Regions from separate parts of the Knoellia sp. LjRoot47 genome, predicted to be linked through region 2. Evidence: predicted binding sites of a transcription regulator. Region 2 holds the regulator's gene; each other region holds the start of a gene.

Region 1 (3,202 bases), 160 kb from region 2:
TCGCTCGCCGCGCAGGTGGGTGTCGGTGACGAGGCGGCACAGGGCCGCCCACCCCAGACCGCGGTCGACCCCTGCGCCGCGACCTCGGGCGAGCACGGTGACTCGTGGCAGGCGCAGGTCGACGACGGCTCCCCCTCGCACCGGGGTGCGGACCCGGGCCGGAGGGCGCCCCGGCCTCGGCTCCTCCCCGACGGCGAGATCGACACCCAGGATCGGGGCGAGGCCGGCCCGGCCGCAGGCCATCGCGAACCGGACCGCGCCGTAGAGCCCGTCGCGGTCGGTGAGCGCGAGCGCCGGCTGCCCGTGCTCCGCGGCGCGCTCGACGAGGTCCTCGGGCGTCGAGGCCCCGAAGCGCATCGAGAAGCCGGAGGCGACGTGGAGGTGGACGAAGTCGGGGTTCACTCCCACCACCGACTGATTGCCCCATTGGGCCCCTTCGAGCACCGCCGCACCTGGGCTGGGACGGGCCCAATGGGGCAATCAGTCGCGGCCATCAGGCGGTCTCGCGGGCGGCGGCGAGGCGGTGCACGGCCGGGTGGGCGGACGGCATACCGAGGGCCGAGGTGACGTGACCGACGAAGGTCTCGGCGGCCCGCAGCAGGTCATCGGCCTCGCGCACCGAGACCCGGCGGGCGTGCGACTCGACCTCTTGGCGGTGCACGGCGGCGAGGGCGAAGAAGTCGGCCCACTCACCGAGCTCGGGGGCCTGGCGGGCGAGGAGCGGCCAGAGGTCCTGCGGACCGGTGCGGCCCTGCCGCGCGACGAGGGCGGCCGCGGCACGCATCGAGGCATCCTGGGAGGCGACGAAGCGGACGGCGGCCAGCTCCGCGGCATACGCGTCGGCGAGGCTCTGGCGGGACTGCTCGAGGAGCGCGAGCGCGGGACCGGCACCCATGGCGCTCAGTCCTGGGCCCGGAGCAGGACCCACGGGTCGCTGCAGCCGTCGACGGAGTCGGACGCGAGGTCGTAGACACCCGTGCCCGCGGCGCTGCCGGCCTCGACCCGCCAGACGTGCCGCTCGGGACGTTCGCCGAGGTCACCGAGGTCGCGCCACCACGAGCGGCGCTCGCTCCAGTCGTCGAGGACGTCGCGGACGACGAGGATGCGACCGCGCCAGACGAACGCCCGCGGCCTCGGACGGAGGGCGAGCGCACCGTCGGCGGTGGGCAGCGCCGCCTCGACGCGCACCTCGACGGGTTCTTCGTACCGGCGCACCACGACATGGCCTCCTCAGGGCAGGATGGGGTGAGGTGAGAATGTTCGTCGAACACCTGTTCGAACACCTCCACTGTACAACCGTCGGACGCGGGGGCGTCAAGCCCCTACGCTGACGCCATGACCGAGCCCGGCGACCCCGTGTCGGAGCGTGACCTCAGCGAGCACCCGTCAGTGGCGGTCGTGCTGAGCACGCTTGCGGCACACCATGTCCGGCCGGTCGTGCGCTACCTCCCGGACGCGGTCCGCACCGCCCGCGCCGCCGCCGATGCGCTCGGTGTCACCCCCGGCGAGATCGCCAACTCGCTCGTCTTCGCCGGACGCGGCCACGACGGCAGCACCGAGCCCGTCCTCGTCCTCGCCTCGGGCGGCCACCGCGTCGACCAGGACCGGGTCGCCGGGCTGCTCGACCTGGCCGGGCTCGACAAGGCGACTCCCGAGGAGGTGCGTGAGTGGACCGGCTTCGCCATCGGCGGGGTCGCGCCCGTCGGGCACCCCACTCCCCTGCGCACCGTCGTCGACGTCACGCTCGGCAGCTTCGACCACGTGTGGGCCGCGGCCGGGCACAGCCACTCCGTCTTCCAGACCACCTACGACGAGCTGCTGCGGATCACGAGCGGCAAGTCCATCGAGGTCGACTGACCCGCCGGCGCGCGCCCCGGCCGGGCGCGAGACGGCCGCGTCGCCCGGAGCGTGGACGCGACGGACGCGACGGACGCGAGACGGCCGCGTCGCCGGAATGACGAGCGCCCCTCCACCCTCATCGTCCCGGCCACGCGGCCGCAGGGCCCACTCTCCCTCCCGACGGATGGGGTCGGGATCCGTACGGATACTCAGATCAGGACAGCTCGGGGTACTCAGGTCCTCGAGCCCGCCCGACCCGCGGTGTCGGCGCCGGGGACGATGATCCGACCATGGACACGAACGCCACCGACGAGTCGACGGAGACCGACGCCTCCGCCGCCCTGCTCCTCACCCGCTTCGCAGACGCCATCGACGCCCAGGACTGGGAGGCGCTGGACACCCTCCTCGCCCCCGGGTTCCGGGCTCGCTACGCCCACACCGGCGAGACGTTCGACCGGGCCGGGTTCGTCGCCGTCAATCGCGACTACCCCGGGAACTGGCGGCTCGAGCGGGAGCAGGTCGTCGACGCCGGAGACGAAGCGGTCCTGCGAGCCACGGTGAGCGATGCCACCGGGACGAGCGACGAGGTCCACGTCGTCGCCACCTTCGCCGCCGCGAGCGGCGGGGTGCTCACCTCGGTCACCGAGGTGTGGGCGCAGGTCACCGCGGCCGACCCCGACCGGCGCTGACCGCCGTCACGACGGCGGTCGGCGCCGACGCCGAGTGCGACCTCGCCCGACCGACACCCGCACCGCACCGCACCGCACCGCACCGCACCGCTCAGTGAGCGCTGGTCGACAGTCCGAGGTTCTCGTGGACCTCGAGCGTCGCGGTGGAGCGGTTCATCGTGATGAAGTGCAGCCCCGGCGCACCCTCGGCCAGCATCCGCTGGGCCAGCTCGGTGGCGATCTGGACCCCCACCGAACGCACCGCGTCCGGGTCACCCGACACGGCTTCGAGCCGGTCGACGACGGCACGCGGCAGCGGCGTGCCCATGAGCTGCGCCATCCGGGTGATCTGCTTGAGGTTGGTCACGGGCATCAGGCCCGGCGTGATCGGCAGGTCGCGACGCTGCGCCACGCGGTCGCGCAGCCGGAGATAGCTCTCGGCGTCGAAGACCATCTGCGTGATGGCGAAGCTCGCACCGGCGTCGGCCTTCCTCACCATGACCTCGACGTCGTGGTCGAGGTCGGGCGACGCGGGGTGCACGTCGGGGAACGCGGCGACACCGATCGTGAAGTCACCGAGCGTGCGGACGAGACCGACGAGGTCGGTCGCGTGGTCGAGCCCCTCGGGGTGGGCGACCCACTCGCCACCGGGGTCACCCGGCGGGTCGCCGCGCAGGGCGAGGATGTTGCGGACC
Region 2 (3,202 bases):
CCTCGTCGTAGTCGTCCGCCTCCACCACCACTCGCAGCTGCCGAATCTTCTGCACGCGCGTCACGCCGTCGTCGCTCATGCCCCAGTCAACCGCGACTCCGCCGCACTGTGTGCCCGCTGACCACCCGCCGGCCACCGAAACCAGGATCGGTGGGTGGCCCCTGGGCCACGAAGTCGCCGTCAGACGCGACACGTGGAGGCACAGCGTCACGTAGTCACTGGAGAGCCGCCCACACACTCCCGGGCACGGCAAAGGGCGCCCCGCGCAACAGTGGCGGGGCGCCCTCCGTGCTGAGCCGGCGAGGGGTCGAAGCTCGCTCGAGGACTCAGGCCCGAACCGGGGTCGAAGCGGCTCGGAGTGTGTGGACCGTCAACGCAGTCACATCAACCCTGGGGGATGACGATCGTCTGGCCGGCCTTGACCTGCGCGCTGCTCAGGCCGTTGGCGAGCTGCAGCTCGGCGACCGCGGACGTGACCGGCATGCCGCCCATCTGCTCGGCCGCGATCTGCGACAGCGTCTGCCCCTGCTCGACCGTCACGGTGACCGGCGCGACGGATGCCGACGCTCCGCCGGTGAGACCGACGAACGCGGCCACGAGGGCGAGGAGGAGGACCGTGCTCGTGATGACGAGCCGACCGACGCGGGTCAGACGCAGCGCCGGCCCCGCGACCTCGCGGACCGACTCGCCGGTGGGCACGAGGACCAGGCGCGGACGCTCGGGACGACGCGTCGGGAGCGGGACGGCATACCCGGCTGCGGTGTCGTAGGCGACAGCTGCACTCATGAGGTCCTCCTGGGTCGAAAGGACGTTCGATAGAACGTCTGTACGATTTCTAGCACGGATGTTCGACTACTTCAAGACACGCCTCGAACAGATGTTTGAAACACCTGCTCGAACTCCGTACTCTGACGTCATGTCGAGAAGCCAATCAGGCACCTCTGACAACGCCCCTGCGAGGAGACGAACCATGAGCGACAAGCGCCGCCAGGACGCCGACGACGCCGCCGTCCACGAGCTGCCCGACCGCGACCCCGGCGACGGCACGCTCACCGTGCGTCAGCGCAAGGTCCTCGACGTCATCCGCAACTCGGTCGACCGTCGTGGATACCCGCCGAGCATGCGCGAGATCGGCCAGGCCGTCGGGCTCACGTCCCCGAGCTCGGTATCGCACCAGCTGCACGCCCTCGAGAAGAAGGGCTACCTGCGCCGCGACCCCAACCGCCCCCGTGCCCTCGAGGTCGTCTCCCCCGACACCCCGAGCGACATCCGCGGCTACCGCGGCGGCGCGGCCCCCGACGACGTCGACGCCGACCTCGACCCGACCGGTTCGGGTGACGTGCGCCCCGAGGCGAGCTACGTCCCGGTCCTCGGCCAGATCGCCGCCGGCGTCCCGATCCTCGCCGAGGAGACGGTCGACGAGGTCTTCCCGCTGCCCAAGCAGATCGTCGGCGAGGGGTCGCTCTTCCTGCTCAAGGTCGTCGGCGAGTCGATGATCGACGCCGCCATCTGCGACGGCGACTGGGTCGTCGTGCGCCAGCAGCCGACGGCCGACAACGGCGACATCGTCGCGGCCATGCTCGACAACGAGGCGACGGTCAAGACGTTCAAGCGCAAGGACGGCAAGGTCTGGCTGATGCCGCACAACCCGGCCTTCGACCCGATCGACGGCGACCACGCGACGATCCTCGGCAAGGTCACCGCGGTCCTGCGCCGCGTCTGAGCTCAGCCCGTCACAGACGTGACGCCAGACCAACCGTCGAATGAAGCGGCGGCGACATCCCACGCGGAATGTCGCCGCCGTTCTGCTCAGTCCGGGTCAGCGCTTGGAGGCCCGGTACCCCGCCGCAACAGCGGCTGACTGAGTGCGGAAGCACTCCTCAGGGTTCGTTATGGCGTAGTAGGCGCCGCCCGGCATGTGGTAGATCATCGAACTGGCGTTGCCCTTGATCGGGGCCCAGGAGGGGCAGCTCGAGAGGCTGATCGGCACAGTCCTCGACGGGTAGCCCACAGCGCCTGTGATCCCAGAGGTCCTTGCCACAGTGGCGAACCCGGCCTTGCTACCCGTCACTCGCACACTGATCTTCTTCCCCACAACACCCGTCCCCAGACGTAGCGTCGAAGCCGTAGCCCCAGACAGGGCGGCACCATTGGCGAACCATTGATAGCGGAAGGTCGTTCCTGCAGTCCATGCCCCCGGGCGCGCGGTGAGGGCGTAGGTCACGAGCGTTGAGCCCGCGACGGACGGCGCTGCTGTCGCGGGAACACGCAGGGTCGCGGCCGAGACCCTTGCGATGGTGGCATATCCAGATTTGCGTCCGGTGACGCGAACGGAAATTCGCTTGCCGCTTGTCGTGCTGCCCAACGTGTACGTCGACCCCGTGGCACCGGGAATGACGACTCCGTCCGCGAGCCAGGCGTACGACAGGCTGGTGGACGCGGACCATGTCCCTGGCCGAGCGGTCATACGGCCGCCGAGCATGGGGGTGCCTGCCACCGTCGGCGTCCCAGCGGTGAGGACCCGAGCGGACTGCGCCGAGAATCGGCCCACTGTTAGATGTCCCGCCTTGGATCCGGTGACCGAGACCGAGATCCGCCGGTCCCGTTGGGCCGTACCCAGCTTGAGCGTCGCGGTGGTCGCACCAGCAACGGCACGACCGTCCGCGAACCACTGGTACCGCAACGTGGCGCCCGTCGTCCAGACCCCGGGCCGCGCAGTGAGGGGCTGGCCGTAGGCGAAGTAGCCGGAGATGCCGGGCGAGGACCAACGCATGACCCTTTTCGTGGCCGCGGAACCACGGGTCACCGTGGCATAGGCCGGCTTGGATGCAGTGACAGCGACATGGAGGGCCTTCCCGTCCTGCGCGGTCGTGAGTGTGAATGTCCGGCCGGTAGCTCCGGGGACAGGCGCGCCGTCGGCAAACCACTGGTAGGTCACCGCGGTGCCGGTGGCCCAAGCCCCGGGCCCCGCAGTCAGAACGCTGCCCACCATAGGAAGACCCGCAATGGATGGCGTACCAGGCGTCACGACCAACGCCGAACGCTCGCTCGTCCGCGACGCAGGTGCATGTCCGGCGAGTGACCCGTCGACACGAACCTCAACCCCCTTGTTCGCATGGGCGGCGGTCAGGACGAGGGTGCGCTCCGTGGCGCCAGCCACCGGCGTGCCACCAACGAACCACTGAAAGCCGAACGCGGTCCC
Region 3 (3,202 bases), on a different contig from region 2:
GCCGCAACGCCGCGACGTCCGACGAGCGCCGGCGCATGTGGCAGTGGGTCGCCGACGCGACCGGGCTGAGGTCCTGACGACCGTGGGCCCGGGCACGGTCGACCACGCGACGTGGGAGCAGCACGTCCGCGAGGTCGCGGCGCTGCACCCGGACCTCGCCGCCGAGCTCGACGACCACGGGGTGCCCGAACGCTGGTGGCGGCCGCCGGGGTTCCCCAGCCTCGTGCTGCTCATCCTCGAGCAGCAGGTCTCGCTCGCCTCGGCGGCGGCGGCCTACGGCCGGGTGCGCGACCGCGCCGGCGCCATGACCCCGACCGCGCTGCTCGCGACCACCCCCGAGCAGCTGCGCGAGGACGGCGTCTCGCGCCAGAAGGACCGCTACCTGCGGGCGCTCGCGACCGCGGTGGACACCGGCGAGCTCGACCTCGACGGGTTGGCCGGCCTCCCCGACGACGAGGTGGCCGCGGCGCTCACCGCGCTGCCGGGCATCGGGCGCTGGACCGCCGAGGCCTACCTGCTCGCCTGCCTCGACCGCCCCGACGTCTGGCCCATCGGCGACCGCGCGCTCCAGGTGGCTGTCGGCGAACGGCTGGGTCTCGCGGAGGTGCCGGTGGGCGAGGTGCTCGAGGAGCTCGGCGAGCAGTGGCGCCCGCACCGGTCGACCGCGGCGCGGCTGCTGTGGAACGGCTACCTCGTCCGAAGGGGACGTCGCGAGACCACCGTCGACCTGCGGCCGTAGGCCGGTGGGTCGCTCCGGTCAGTCCTCGGCGACCGCCGCGAACCGCGCCAGCAGGTGGGGCCACTCGCTGAACTTGCTCCGCCGCGCGACGTTGTCGGGGTTCCAGCCGTCGTGGGTGAGCGTGACGAGCGTGCCGTCGTCGACCGGCTCGAAGTCGACGACGAGCTCGGTCGGGTGGTCGCGCGGCAGCGACAGGTGGAACGTCATCGAGAAGCGCTCGCCCGTCGTCCACTCGGTGACCTGCCCGATCGGGTAGTCCTCTCCGTCGTGGTGCAGGACGACCGCGCCTCCCTCGACCTCCTCGACGTCGGCGCCCTCGAACGTCGACGGGTCCGCGGTCAGCCTCGGGTCCCACCAGTCGCCCAGCCGCTCCGTGAACACCTCGAAGGCATGGACCGGATCGGCCTCGACCTGCTGCGTGCAGACGATGGCGCCGTCGACGTCGGACGATGGGGCGTGGTCCCGGGGAAGCACCTTCCCAGTGTGGCCCGAACGGGCCGTCTCGCGCGAGGAGTGACTGCAGGAAAGGGCCGACGCACGTGGGTCGAGGCCACGTGTCGGTGCCCGGTCGTAGGCTGTCGCAAGCGGGTATGCCGTGCGTCGCCGATCGCGTGAGTTCGCCTGCCGCTCAGTCGAATTCGTTGTCCACAGCTGGTTCCGTGTGCTTGACATTCGAACGTGCGTTCGACAGAATGAGGTATGGATCGAGAGGTGACGGACGGCGAGCGCGAGTCCCGCGCCGAGTCCGTCGTGTCGGGCCTCGGGCTCAGCGCTGAACCGGCGTCGGGACCGAGCTGCCGCCCCGCTGCCGTCGAGACCCTCGAGTCCGCCCGGGCGGCGCTGACCGCCGTGCGTGACGTCCTGCCGCAGCTCAGCGGCGCCGAGCTGGCCGAGGTGCTGGGGCTGGCCGACGCGGTCCGATCCGAGGCCGCGGCGACCCAGGTGCTCGTGACGACCGAGGCGGCGCACCGCGGCGAGTTCGTCTCGGCTCGCCGGGGAGCAGGGTCCGCGCACGAGTGGGTGATCGAGCACGCGCCGTCGCTGCGTCAGGCTGGCGCCGGGCAGCTCGCGTCCTTCGCGGTCGAGGTCGCCCACTGCACGCCGGCCGGTCAGTGGTCGACGACGGGGCCGCGCGCGGGTGTGTTCGCCGACCCGGAGCGAGCCGAGGGCGTGGTCTGGGCGCGGGTCCTCACCGGCGAGGTCGGCTTGCCACTGGCCCGCTCGGTGCTCACCGAGATGGCGCGCCTGGCCGACCGGCTCCGCCCTGAGGCGATCCCGACGGTGGCCACGGCGATGCTCGACCACGGCGTGCTGTGCGGCGTCGGCAAGGTCAGGCAGGTGCGCACGCGCCTGCTGGCGGAGTACGGCCTCGACGGTGAGCTCGAGGACCAGCAGCGCCGGCTGCGCAGCGCCGCCCACCTGTCCCAGCCCCAGGTCGCCGAGGGCGACATCACCGAGTACCGCATGGGCCTCACGCCCGAGCAGTCCGCAGCCCTCGAGGCGGCCCTCGGGCCCCTCGCCAAGCCTGTGCCCGACCCGACCACGGGTGTCTTCGACCCGCGGTCCACCGGTCAGCGACGCGCCGAGGCGCTCCTGTCGATCGTCACCGGGCACGCCGCGCGCGACGGCGAGGAGTCCGCTCCGGCGGGGGCGCCGACAGCGCTCCACGTGACGATGGGACTCACCGACCTCGTCCGCCTGCTCGCCCTGTCCGGCAGCACATGGCCCGGCAGCGCTCTGCCCGGCAGCACCCCGTCCGCGGGCTCGGTGCAAGGGTGCGCGTCGACGTCAGCCTTCGGCACGGTGCTGGGCTCCACGGCATCCGGCACGATCCTCAACGCCGGGGACATCCGACGGCTGGCCTGCGACGCCGACATCATCCCGGTGGTGCTCGGCAGTGCCGGTGAGGTGCTCGACGTCGGTCGAGCGGCCCGGCTCTTCACCCGCGGGCAACGGCGAGCACTGACCCACCGCGACGGCGGCTGCACCTGGCCGGGGTGCGACGCGCCGGCGTCGTGGGCTCGTGCCCACCACGTCGTGCACTGGGCCGACGGCGGACGTTCCGACCTGTCCAACGCAGCCCTGCTGTGCCAGCGACACCACACCCACGTCCACGACCAGCGGCTCGTCGCCACGGTCCATCCACCCGACGAGGACGGCAGGTCCGTCACCTGGGAATGCACGCCCGGGAGCTACGACCTGGCCCTGCCCGGGCGGCTCGCGACACTGCGGCGAGAGGCCGAGCGGCGACGAGACGACCGACGGCGTGACACCGAGCGGCGACGCCGCGCCCTCGACGTGGGGAGCCGCGATCCCTGGGATGACATCTGGGTCTTCGACGACGACGCGATCGATGAGCTCGAGGCGATTCATGACGCCGACGTGTGGGGCCCGGGCAGTCTGCACGAGCTGCCGGAGCCTGCCGCAGCATGACGACCCGCCGACCGCTCTCGATGCACGGGG

What was found. Region 2 encodes LexA, which represses DNA repair genes until DNA is damaged. Its sites were predicted from a motif close to TCGAACANNTGTTCGA; they were not measured.
Region 1: ACSQ11_RS15705 (DUF6504 family protein) is a predicted target of LexA. The motif match lies at 1,264-1,279, and genes of this name have one in related genera.
Region 3: ACSQ11_RS04920 (DUF222 domain-containing protein) is a predicted target of LexA. The motif match lies at 1,412-1,427, and genes of this name have one in related genera.

What each region holds. Positions count from the first base shown of each region.
Region 1 is NZ_CAXUQS020000002.1:207,613-210,814, forward strand. It holds gene ACSQ11_RS15695 (DNA polymerase III subunit alpha) at 1-402, opposite strand, end outside; gene ACSQ11_RS15700 (SAV_6107 family HEPN domain-containing protein) at 494-895, opposite strand; gene ACSQ11_RS15705 (DUF6504 family protein) at 901-1,218, opposite strand; gene ACSQ11_RS15710 (YbaK/EbsC family protein) at 1,336-1,857, shown strand; gene ACSQ11_RS15715 (nuclear transport factor 2 family protein) at 2,130-2,528, shown strand; gene metF (methylenetetrahydrofolate reductase [NAD(P)H]) at 2,620-3,202, opposite strand, start outside.
Region 2 is NZ_CAXUQS020000002.1:371,603-374,804, forward strand. It holds gene ACSQ11_RS16460 (VOC family protein) at 1-79, opposite strand, end outside; gene ACSQ11_RS16465 (LysM peptidoglycan-binding domain-containing protein) at 385-786, opposite strand; gene lexA (transcriptional repressor LexA) at 971-1,723, shown strand; gene ACSQ11_RS16475 (sunset domain-containing protein) at 1,820-3,202, opposite strand, start outside.
Region 3 is NZ_CAXUQS020000001.1:984,293-987,494, reverse strand. It holds gene ACSQ11_RS04935 (SDR family NAD(P)-dependent oxidoreductase) at 1-77, shown strand, start outside; gene ACSQ11_RS04930 (DNA-3-methyladenine glycosylase family protein) at 83-739, shown strand; gene ACSQ11_RS04925 (SRPBCC domain-containing protein) at 758-1,213, opposite strand; gene ACSQ11_RS04920 (DUF222 domain-containing protein) at 1,439-3,172, shown strand.